One region of the Mycolicibacterium helvum genome, then DNA from elsewhere that is predicted to be linked to it. Evidence: predicted binding sites of a transcription regulator. Region 1 holds the regulator's gene; the other holds the start of a gene.
What was found. The regulator LexA, encoded in region 1, represses DNA repair genes until DNA is damaged. The targets are predictions, from matches to a motif close to CGAACANNTGTTCG.

Region 1 (5,920 bases):
TTCCACCGAGAAGCAGGTGTATCTCGTCGACCGCTGCTTGCAATTGCACGGCGGCTACGGCTATATGCGCGAATATCCGGTCGCGCGCTCCTTCCTGGACGCGCGGGTTCAGACGATTTATGGCGGGACGACCGAAATCATGAAGGAAATCATCGGCCGCAGCCTGGGTGTCTAGCCCACCCCATTGGAATTGCCTGGGCGCCTCGCCCAAACTATTGGGATGACCTGGGGTTTCTAGTAACCTTGGTCCGCTATGTACGACCCGGTGATCCGAATGGCTTGGCTTTGTGCTCGACTTTTCCGGAGTTTTACGCCTTACCTACGTGCGGCTTATCTAGGGAAACGCCGCGTGTCGTGAAGTGCTGACGCACAGTTGACACGGAGGATAGGGGAAGCATCTTGACCGAAACTGCGGGGAGAGTGCATGACCTGGCTTGGAAGTCGTCTCAGTAGAGGCGTCGGGCGGATGGCGCTCGCCGTCATCGCGACGGCTACAGCGGCTCTGCTGTTCGCGCCCGGGGCGATCGCAACCCCCGACAGTGATGCAAGTGATGCCATCGATCAGGCCTGGCAGGCCGCCGGTGGCGACGGTTCTCCGGTGGGCACCAAAGACGGCGACGTCTACGCGGTCGGCGACGGGTTCGCCCAGAACTTCAGCGGCGGCAAGATCTTCTTCACCCCGGCCACCGGTGCGCACCTTCTCTTCGGACCGATCCTGGACAAGTACCAGTCGCTTGGTGGCCCGGCCGACAGCGACCTCGGCTTCCCCACGATTGACGAAGTGGCCGGCTTGGTTGGTCCGGACAGTCGCGTCAGCACATTCAGTGCCAGTGACAAACCGGCGATCTTCTGGACGCCCGACACCGGCGCGCGAGTGGTGCGCGGTGCGATCAACGCGGCGTGGGACAAGCTCGGCGGCTCGGCCGGCACGATGGGCGTGCCCACCGGCGACGAGACTTTCGACGGCTCCGTGGTGAACCAGAAATTCACCGGCGGTGAGATCTCCTACGACAACAGCGCCAAGACGTTCACCACGGTGCCTCCCGAACTGGCGAGCAACCTGGTCGGTATCGAGGTCCCGACTGACCCGACAACGGCGATCAACGAGGCGTGGCGTGCCGCCGGCGGGCTCTCGGGCCCGCTCGGTGCCCGGCAGGGCGCCCAAAGTCCGGTCGGCACCGATGGTGCTGTGCAGGACTATGCCGGTGGCAAGATCTTCTACTCACCGGCGACCGGCGCACACGCCGTGACGGGCGCGATCCTCACGAAGTACGAGGCGCAGGGCGGACCGACCGGTGATCTCGGCCTGCCGACCGGAACCGAGGCCGACGGGGGTGCCCCGAACAGTCGGGTCAGCGCATTCAGCGCCGCTGACAAGCCGGTGATCTTCTGGACACCCGACAATGGCGCCATCGTGGTGCGTGGCGCGATCAACGCCGCGTGGTCGAAGCTGGGCGGGGCCGGCGGAAAGCTCGGCGTGCCGACCGGCGAGCAAAGTGCCAACGGCGACACCGTGACCCAGAAGTTCAGCGGTGGCGAGATCTCCTGGAACAAGGCGGCCAATAGGTTCACCACCCAACCACCGGAGCTGGCCGGCGAGCTGGCTGGGGTGCAGGTACCCAACGCAACCGGGCCGCAGGCGGGCCCGGCAGCACCGACTTCCGGCAAGGGCTTCACCTGGCACTGGTGGTGGCTGTTGATCGCCATTCCGGCGCTGCTGCTGGTGGCGGTGATCGCGCTGGGCTTGCTCTGGCTGCAGCGCCGTCGCAGCGCCGACATCGAGGTCGACGACGACTTCCATGACTCGGAATACGACGACGATGACGATCACTGGCCCGGCGATGACGCCGGTCCCGCAGGTGTGTCTCCTACCAGCCGCTTTGCGACATATCCCGATGGTGGCCGCGTGCAGGTCGCTCAGGCACCTGGGTTCGCCTGGGCGCAGCCGGGCGGCGAGGACAAGTCGCAACCCGGGCCCGAGGACGTGTTCGACGGTGACCAGGACTCCATCGACACCACGCCGACTCGCATTCCCCCCGAGCTGGTGGATCCCGACGAGACGGATGAAGCCGAGGTGCCCGTCGAGCACGAGTATGCCGAGGTCGAAGAGATCGAAGAGATCGAAGAGATCGAAGACGACGACCAGGCCACCGACTCAGGGCGCCATGCCGTGGTGAATCTTGGCGAGTCGCAGTCCATGTGGCGGCTCGATATGGGTGAGCTCGGTAAGCCGCGGGGGCGGCGCCGCGCTGCTGAGCCCGCGGAGTATGCCGGGGCCGAGATCGTCGAGCCGGAGGACGCCGCCGACGAGGCTCAACCGATCACCGAGCCGGCCGAGGTCCTGCAGTCCGACGTGCCGGCTGGGGCTGCCTCGTCGCGCCCGGCAATCCACCTTCCTCTGTCGGATCCGTATCAGGCACCCGAGGGTTACGTGATCAAGGCCAACACCCATTCGGGGCTCTACTACACCCCGGAGTCGGCCCTCTACGACCACACCGTGCCCGAAGTATGGTTCGCCAGTGAGGAACTCGCTCAGGCGAACGGCTTCATCAAGGCGGAATAGGGGCCTTGCCCCCTGGGTCCGGCTCAGCAGGGGCCTCGCCCCTGGATCGGGCCCAGGGGATTTGGCCCCTGGGTATCGGGGCTAGATCTTGCGGATCACGGTGACGACCTTGCCCAGGATGGCGGCGTCGTTACCGGGAATCGGGTCGAATGCCGGGTTGTGCGGCATCAGCCAGACCTGGCCACTGGTGCGTTTGAACGTCTTCACGGTCGCTTCGCCGTCGATCATCGCCGCGACGATATCGCCGTTGTCGGCCACGTTCTGCTGGCGGATCACCACCCAGTCGCCGTCGCAGATCGCGGCATCAACCATGGACTCGCCGACGACCTTGAGCAGGAACAGCGAGCCCTCGCCGACCAGTTCACGCGGCAGTGGGAAGACGTCCTCGACGGCCTGCTCGGCCAGGATCGGGCCGCCGGCCGCGATCCGGCCCAGCACCGGTACGAACGTCGGTTCGGGCAGGGCGTCCGAGCCGGTGACCTCGGTGCGCACCGGTGTCGCATCGTCGGAGCCACGCACATCCACGGCGCGCGGCCGGTTGGCGTCACGGCGCAGGTAGCCCTTGCGCTCGAGGGTGCGCAGCTGGTGTGCCACTGATGACGTCGATGTGAGGCCGACGGCGTCACCAATCTCGCGGATGCTCGGGGGATAGCCGCGGGTGGTGACCGAGGCGCGGATCACTTCGAGGATGGTTCGCTGCCGCTCGGTCAGTCCGGAGGCGGCACCTGCTGTCTCACTGCGGTCGCTCATGGGCCCGAATCTAGTCGTGCGAGCATTGATAATCAAACACTTGTTCGACCGTGGCGTGTCGCGCTGGAAGATCGCGCTGGTGACCAGCCGAATCGCGACATATCAAAACTTGTCGGTGGCCGGATTTAATCTTCAGACACGCTCGCTCACATGTTCGTATTTCGAACGCATGATCGAGTACAGTTCGAACACAAGAGCGAACAGTGGGCGTCTTGGAGGAAGGAAGCAGACGTGACAGTCATCGATGATCGGCAGGCTTTCCCATCGGCACCGGTACGACCGATGCGCCCCCGGGCAGCGGTCAGGCCCGTCGCACCCGTTCGCGGCCGTCCCGCCGGCCCCCGCGCCCGCCGGCCGTACCCGGCGCGCCCGGCCACCGCGCCGATGCACTACCCCGGTACCGGGGTCAGCTTCTCGCGCGCGCCGCACACACGCCGGCCGGTGAGCACCGCCGTCACCATCGCGCTGGCCGCGGTGGCCGCGCTCATCACCCTCTGGCTAGGGCTGGTGGGTCATCTCAGTGGCACTCCGATGGCCGCCACCGACCAGTTGCCGGATCAGCTCGCCGTGGTCCAGGTCCAGGCGGGGGAAACACTGCAGCAGCTCGCGGGCCGGGTGGCCCCAGATGCGCCAGCCGGGCAGGTCATGCAGCGCATCCGCGACCTCAACAAGCTCGATTCGGCCTCGTTGGATGCCGGGCAGACCCTGATCGCGCCCATCGGCTGACCCGCGGGGCGTCATGGCTGGCCAAAACGTGTGCCGGACAAGCGGCCTCGATGGCGGGGGTCTCGCTCGTCCGAGTTTCCGGGACGTGGCCGCTCGACGGACGGCGCAGGTAGGCTCTGGGTGGCTCGAACCATCGAGCTGCATCGGAGGCGAAGGAGCGGTCATGCATTGTCCGTTCTGTCGCCATCCCGACTCCCGGGTGGTCGACTCCCGAGAGGCTGACGAGGGCCAGGCCATCCGGCGGCGCCGGTCCTGCCCGGAATGCGGTCGACGGTTCACCACTGTGGAGACCGCCGTGCTGGCGGTCGTCAAACGCAGTGGAGTCACCGAGCCGTTCAGCCGGGAGAAAGTGATCAGCGGGGTGCGCCGGGCGTGCCAGGGTCGCGACGTCGATGACGATGCGCTCAATCTGCTGGCCCAGCAGGTCGAGGACACTGTGCGGGCGGCCGGTTCCCCCGAGATCCCCAGCCACGAGGTGGGCCTGGCCATACTCGGCCCACTGCGCGAACTTGACGAGGTCGCCTACCTGCGCTTTGCATCGGTCTATCGCTCGTTCAGCTCCGCTGAGGACTTCGAGCGCGAGATCGAGGCGCTGCGCGCCCACCGCGCGGTCGGTACCTCCGGCTGAGCCGTCGTCAGCCCAGCTGCCGCACGCCGTCGCTGACCACGCGACCAGCGACCAGCACCCATCCTTCGGCATTCCACGTTGTATAGATCTGCGATCCCTTGCCCTGGGTGATCGTCAGGTCTCGGCTCAGATAGTCGGTAATCCGCGCCGCCGCGGAGCCGGTCGCCTCGTCCTCGACGACGCCGAGGTCGTGGGCGAACATCCGCGAGCGAATGTGCCCGCCGTCGCGATCGAGCCAGGTCCACACATAGTGCTCGACATCGTCGGGGTAGTCGCCCGGCTCGGTGGCCAGCAGGTCGTCCACCGAATCAAGCTCGTGAACGGCGAACTCCGGTGACCATTCCGCCCGCGCCCGCACCGTGGTGAAGGCGTCGTCGTAGCTGATCTGCACGATCCCGGCCGGGACCTGCAGGGTGCGGATGGGGGTGCCGCGTTCGGCCAGCCACCAGGCCGCGCCCACGGTGGGGTGTCCGGCGAACGGCAGCTCGGTGGCCGGGGTGAAGATACGAGCGTGCGCGGTGGTCGACCCCTCGTCCGGCAGGTCGATGAATATCGTTTCGCTGTAACCCAATTCGGTGGCGATGCGCTGCCGCTCGGCGGCGGGCACGGTCGATGCGTCGACCACCCCGAGCGGATTGCCGAAATTGCCGCACTCGTCAGTGAATACCCGCAACACGGTAACGTCGACAGTCATATTTCGACTCTACGATGCCCGTTAGGGGGTAGAGCGCGTCAGGTAGCGCTGCGCTCGTCGGTGCCCATCGCGTCGAGCACCGCCACCCGGGTGTCGAGCGTGCCGGTGACCGAACGCTCCGACAGTCCGGTGCGTAACAGATCGCGCAGCGAGTCCTGGTCGTACTCGGCGGGTGCCGTGGAGTCGATGAACCGCTCGACGACCTCCACGAAGCGGTCGGGGTCGTCGTGGAACGGGAAGTGTCCGGATCGGCCGAAGATCTCCAGCCGTGAGCCCGGCATGGCGGCGTGGGCCATGCGGGCATGGCTGACCGGGATGACCGCATCCTGGTCACCCCAAATAAGTTGTACGGGAACAGATTCAGTCAAATAACATCGATCGAGCATGGTCACCACCTGCCCGCGCCAATCCACCACCGAGCGCAACGTGCGGGTGAACGCCGACGACGCGGTCGGCTCAGGCAGATCGGTCAGGATGCGCAGGGCATCGGGCAGGTCGCGGCCCAGGCCCGTCGAGCCGAAGAGGGTACCCAGTGCCCGCCCCGTGACCTGCAGGGCCG
Region 2 (5,920 bases), 1.5 Mb from region 1:
CGCTGGCGGCCGAACTGGACACCGTGCTGGGCACAGCCTGGGATGAGGCGTTGGAGCCCTACCGCGATGGCGGCGACGGCGGCGAGGTCAGCTGGCTGAGCCGGGGAGTCGGCTAGACCGTCTGCCCGATGAGTTCGTGGGCGACCCGCTGGGTTAGATACCTGCGGCGTCGAGCAATGCCTCCGTGGCTGCGCGCCCACTGACGGCGCGGCTGCTGTCGTCTGACATCGTGTCGTTCACGTCCAGGCGGCCCCGACGCCAGTACCCGCCCGCTCGGATCGGTCAGGTGAGGCCGAGCCCGCCGTCGAGGGTCAAAATCTCGCCGGTCATGTAATTGGATTCGATGAGGGAAAGCGCGGTATCGGCTACATCGTCCGGAGTCGCCGGACGCCGCATCGGGGCACGTTCGCGCCACAGTGCTTGCGCATCAGCCCAGTCCGTGGTCATCGGGGTATCCACGAGGCCGGGTGCGATCGCGTTCACCCGGATATCGGGGGCAAGCGTGAGTGCCAGGAGCTTGGTGGTGTGGATGAGAGCGGCCTTGCTCGCCGAATACGGGATTGAGGCTCCTTTGGGGCGCACACCGGCATGCGAGCTGATGTTGACGACCGTCGATGGCCTTCCCTTGCTTGCGGAAGTGCGCAAATACGGTTCGGCCTCGGCGACCAGACGAAAGGGGGCGATCGTGTTGATCTCGTACAACTCCCGCCACACCGTCGTCGAAGCGGCCTGAAGATCAGAGTGCGGTATTACCGCGCTCATGCCGGCGTTGTTGACCAGGACGTCGAGACTCCCAGCGATGCGTATGGAATCAGCGACGAGCCGTTGCCTGTCCGCATCGTCTGCCAAGTCCGCTTGAACATAGGAAGCATCGCCGAGTTCGGCAGCTAACGCGATCCCAGCCTCGGTCGACGAGCGGGAGTGCACGATCACGCGATATCCGCGTGCGGCGAGGCGGCGTGCGATGGCCAGCCCTATCCCCGACGTCGCTCCGGTTACCAACGCGACGCGCCTGCTTTCGCTCACAGTCAAACGCTAGACCTTCAATCGAATCGGGCTGGCACGACTGGAAGTGCGCTCGCATCCCGCGGGAGCAGGGATGACCGCGCGCCCGACTGTTCGCCGGGCTCAGATTGGGTGTGCCAGCAGCCAGCTCCGACGCGGATCGCTCATGTAGCCGTCCATCGCAGTCTGTGATACCCATTCAAACAACTGGATCTCCAGCGGTCTGCCGTCGGCGCCGTCGCTACGTGCCCGCGTTACGACTTGCCCGTCGTGTTCTTTGACCAACCCCAATACGGCATCTTCATAGGCGACGAGAGCATCGTCCATACCCGGATGCGACCACGATAAGACGTAGAAAGTCAGCTTCATCGACTCAATTTAGTCAGTGGCCGCGGTTCTGGCCTTGGTGTGGGCGAGGCGGTAGCTTGATGCGGGCACGCACGCATGGAGGTGGTTTACCCGTGGGTAAAGCGAAACCTGACCTCGGTGAGGTGCAAGAAACGCTGCTCGTGCCGCTTTACGGCCGTGCCCGTGATGCCACAGCTCGTCGGTCAATTCTCAACGACCTGCGCGCCCGCGAACTGGTGGATGGCATCGACTACGACTTCGCCCGCTTCGACAGGGAGTTGTTGCTCCAAACGGTGCTGCGTACCTCGGTGTTTGACGCCTGGGTGCGTGGGTTCATCGGTAGACACCCCGCCGGTACCGTGGTCGAGATCGGCACCGGTCTCAACACTCGCTTCGAGCGAACCGACAACGGCCAGGTCCGCTGGTTCGACCTCGATTTGCCCGACACCATCGAGTTACGGCAAGGATTCTTCACCCAGACCGACCGGCAGACCATGATCGCCGGATCGGCGCTCGACACCGACTGGTTTGACACCGTCAACGCTGGACCGAGCCCGCATCTGTTCGTCGCCGAGGCCGTGTTCGCCTACTTCACCGAAACACAGGTCCACGACATTGTCACTAACCTCACCGAGCGGTTCCCCGGCTCGCTCATCGCGTTCGACACCTACGGCGCCAAAATCATCAACAACGTGCAACGGAACGCATTAAAGGCCGTCAAAGCCCAAATGCAATGGGCCTGTGACGACCCTTGCAGACTGGTGGACTGGGGACTTCACCTGGTCGACAGCCACACGTGGGCCAACCCCCAGCCCGAAGCCGCCAAAACGTGGCCCTTGCACTACCGACACGGAATACCGCTACTGGCCCGAATAATCCCAGACCTACGCACCTACCGGCTCAACCTATTCCGGTTGGCCGACACCCAATGATCTGCGTCGTCGACTTGTCCGGCTGTCCCGTCCGGGACCCGCACGACTCCAAACCTCCTGGGCCTCAGCCACGGCGACCACGCCAGCGGCACGAGGGGGTCGCAACTGACGCTGAATTTCGCGATCACATCGCAAAACAACCAAGCCGGGGTGACGCTGAAATTCACGATCAGATGACGCCAACATTCACGATCACAGCCAGACCAGCGTGGTGTTGTGCCTCATCCGGCCGTGCGGCCACCGTCCCTGACCGTCGTCAAAACGGTGGTGGTCGGTTCCGTTCGGTGACGCGGGCATCGTTGAGTTTGCGTTCGGCGGCGATGCGATAGGCCCATTGGGCCGCGCGGGTGCGTCGCCGGGTGGGCATCATGATGCCGATGGTGGGCGGCGGTTGGCCCACGGGTGCGGGCAGTGTCGCGGTGGTGACGTTCCACTGGGGGATCAGCAATCGGCTGCCGGGTTGAGTGAGGTAGGTGTGTCCGGTGGGTGAGGTCCACACGATTGAGCCGTCAGGGTGTTGCTTATCGCGCCACCCGGCCCAAAAAGTCTTGAGCAGGTGGTGTTTTCGGCAGATGCAGGCCAGGTTGGAAGCGTGGGTCGGTCCCCAGGGCCAGGCGATGGTGTGGTCGACATCGCAGAACTCGGCCGGCATATCGCAGTTGGGGAACCGACACGTCATATCGCGCATCCGAACGAACTCATCCAACGCCGTCGAGGGGCGATAGCCCGGCTCGGGCTCGTCGCTCGGCCGACGGAGCGGCCGCACTTTCGCGCCTGACTTGATGAGTTCGGCTAGCAGTGGGGCGGGGATGATGCCTCTGTTGCCGGTCAGGACCCCGCCCGCCACCCGCGGGCTGCCTGACGCCGACTCGGCATCGGGCTTCTCCCCGTGCATTGCCGGATCAGGCTCGTTGTCCAACACCTCGGCATCAGCCACGACGTGTACCACCACATTGGCGGCGCGCCCGTCGGGTTCGGCGGCGGGGCATTCGGGGTTGGCGCAGCCGCAGGCCAGCCGATCTGATCCTGCGGCCAGTGCACCCATCGCGTCGGCGCGGCGTTGACCGATCGTGCGAGGGTCGTCTTCACATACCCCGAACGCCATCGCGGTGAGCTGCCGATCAAGCGTCGCTGCATCGGAAAGGTGGAGTCGTCCCCAGATCTCGGCGATTCCGCCCCGCGCGCCGCGGATGCCAATGCCGATTTCACGGTCGCGCGACTGAGTCTGGTTCTGGCGCAATGCCCCTGGGTCGTAGCGATCGACCCAGAAGTCGATGGCTCGCTGCAACTTGAGGTTCGACATCGGCCCCCACGACAACGCGTGCTCGGCGATCGCGCGATCAACGAGCGCCAACGTCGCCTTGTCTGCGATCAAATCGGTGCGGTTCACAATGGCCTCACAAAACCGATAGCTCAATGTCCCGGCCATCAACATGGCATTAACCCGCGGGAGCCGATCGCGTAGCGACAGTGCCAGGTGCATCTGTGCCGACGCCCGCCCGTGCGTCACCCCCAAGATCGCCGAGATCTCGGCGGCGGCCGCGTCCCAGTCGTCGCAAGCCCACCACGCGTGCTCCTCACCAGCGCAGCGCAGGCGAACCAACTCCGCGATCCCCGCCAGCCGACGCCCGTCTCCCTGGGCCGCCATCCGGGCACCGTCTTTGATCGCGACCATCGCGGCCGCCGACGTGTCGTTCACCGATCGCCTCTCATGTCGGCTAGCAGCCGGGCACGGGCCTCGGATGTCCACTGTTCATCGAACACATGTTCGAGTATGTCACTGGGGTCTGACGGAAATCGCTGCCCGCCTAGCGTCGACACTCGCTTGGATCCCGCCACGACATACCTTCGGGTCTGCGGATGAACATCCCTGTGCAGCCTGCTGCAGGGCGTTGTCGCCGTCATCGTGTTGGCATCGCGCGGCGACGTTCGCGCTCCAGAGCTTGGCCAGCGCCTAGCCTGAAGCCATGGTCAATCTCCACGTCGAGAAGACGATCGATGCGCCGCCCGAGAAGGTCTTCGCCTGGCTGGCCGACCCCGTGAATCTCAAGACCGCTCCGTTGATCGTCACGGCCCACTGGGCGGACGACTCACCCGCGCCCAGCGGGCTGGGCGCCATCCGGACCGGGTTCGCGATCGGCCTGTGGTTTCGTGAGGAGATCACCGCCTACGACCCGCCGCACAGCTACACGTATGTGATCGTCAAATCGGTTCCGGCCTTCGAGCACGAGGGCGGCACACTGACATTCACCCCAGACGGCGATGGCACCCACGTCGACTGGGTCAGCAGCTACACGCATCCGGCGAAAGGCGGTGGCAAGGCGATGGAGGCGCTCACCTCGCGGCTGCTGCCGTGGAACTTCAGGGCTGTCCTGGATGGCTGCGCGAAGGGGTTGGAACGCTAGACCGATTCCGGGACAATAATTTTCAGCGCACCTGGAACCGCGGATATCTCGGCAGGAAGTGGGCACACATAGTCGCCGTCGGCGTAGGCGTTGATACCGGGGGAGTCGACGGTGATGGTGCGGGCCCGGGCGGTGGTGACCTGGGGGAGATTGACATGGGTGCCCTTGAACACCGTTGGGAACAACCGGATCAGCTTCGTGCGTGACGACGAGTGCACCATCGTGATGTCCAGCATTCCGTCGCTGTGATCGGCCCCCGGCGTGATCAACATGCCGCCGCCGTAGCTGCGGGTGTTGCCGAACGCCGCCAACGTGAGATCGGCGACGATCTCACGCTCGCCGTCGAGCACCAGGCGAAAGGGCAACGGCCGCAACTGCGAAATCTCGGCAACCAGCGCGACGTTGTAGCGCATCCGGCCGTGCGGCCAGCTCATTCGGTTGACGCGATCACTGACCAGCGAGTCGAACCCCGTCGCCGCCACCGTCCCGAACCAGGTGCTGCTCCCGTCGGCGCCCTTGATGAGCCCGAGGTCGACGGTCTCGGTATACCCGGCGGCAATCACGTCGACGGCTGCCGCCGGATCGGCCTGCGGCAGCCGGTACTCGCGGGCATGGTCGTTACCGGTGCCCGCCGGCACTATGCCCAGCGGAATATCGTTGCGCGCCAATGCCTGTAGCGCCAGGCGGATCACCCCGTCGCCGCCGACAACGACCAGTGCGTCGGTCTCCCGGGTCAGTGCCTCGTCGAGGAGTTCGCGGGCATGGGCGGCGTCGCGGCCGACGATGCCGGTCACGTTGATTCCGAGCTCCTGGAAGCGAGCCACCGCTTTCTCGCCGGCATGCGGTGCATTGCCGTGACCCGATTTGGGGTTCGTCAGGACGGTGACGTGGGAAATCATGGAATCAGCTTGCCGGGGTTCAGGATTCCGGCCGGGTCGACCGCATCTTTGACGGCCCGCAATACCTTCACGCCGAGGTCGCCGATCTCCGCGGCCATCCACAGACGATGATCGGCCCCGACCGCGTGGTGGTGGGTGATGGTGCCACCGGTGCGTGAAATGGCATCGGAGGCAGCAACTTTAGCGGCCAGCCACTGTTTGGCGACGTCGCCGCGTTGCCCGGCCACGACGGTGAAGTACAGCGATGCCCCGGTGGGATACACATGCGAAATATGGCACATCACCAACGCCGGTGTGCCGCTCTCGGACAGGGAATTCGTCAGCGCCTCCG

Region 2: G6N38_RS30050 (HNH endonuclease signature motif containing protein) is a predicted target of LexA. The motif match lies at 4,043-4,056, and genes of this name have one in related genera.

Annotation. Positions count from the first base shown of each region.
Region 1 covers NZ_AP022596.1:4,839,373-4,845,292, forward strand. The annotation lists gene G6N38_RS22750 (acyl-CoA dehydrogenase family protein) at 1-175, shown strand, start outside; gene G6N38_RS22755 (LGFP repeat-containing protein) at 425-2,563, shown strand; gene lexA (transcriptional repressor LexA) at 2,645-3,313, opposite strand; gene G6N38_RS22765 (LysM peptidoglycan-binding domain-containing protein) at 3,545-4,039, shown strand; gene nrdR (transcriptional regulator NrdR) at 4,203-4,667, shown strand; gene G6N38_RS22775 (PhzF family protein) at 4,675-5,361, opposite strand; gene G6N38_RS22780 (alpha/beta fold hydrolase) at 5,400-5,920, opposite strand, start outside.
Region 2 covers NZ_AP022596.1:6,378,689-6,384,608, reverse strand. The annotation lists gene G6N38_RS30070 (DUF3145 domain-containing protein) at 1-116, shown strand, start outside; gene G6N38_RS30065 (SDR family NAD(P)-dependent oxidoreductase) at 283-1,026, opposite strand; gene G6N38_RS30060 (hypothetical protein) at 1,129-1,374, opposite strand; gene G6N38_RS30055 (class I SAM-dependent methyltransferase) at 1,467-2,285, shown strand; gene G6N38_RS30050 (HNH endonuclease signature motif containing protein) at 2,542-3,984, opposite strand; gene G6N38_RS30045 (SRPBCC family protein) at 4,253-4,690, shown strand; gene G6N38_RS30040 (diacylglycerol kinase) at 4,687-5,589, opposite strand; gene G6N38_RS30035 (FAD-binding oxidoreductase) at 5,586-5,920, opposite strand, start outside.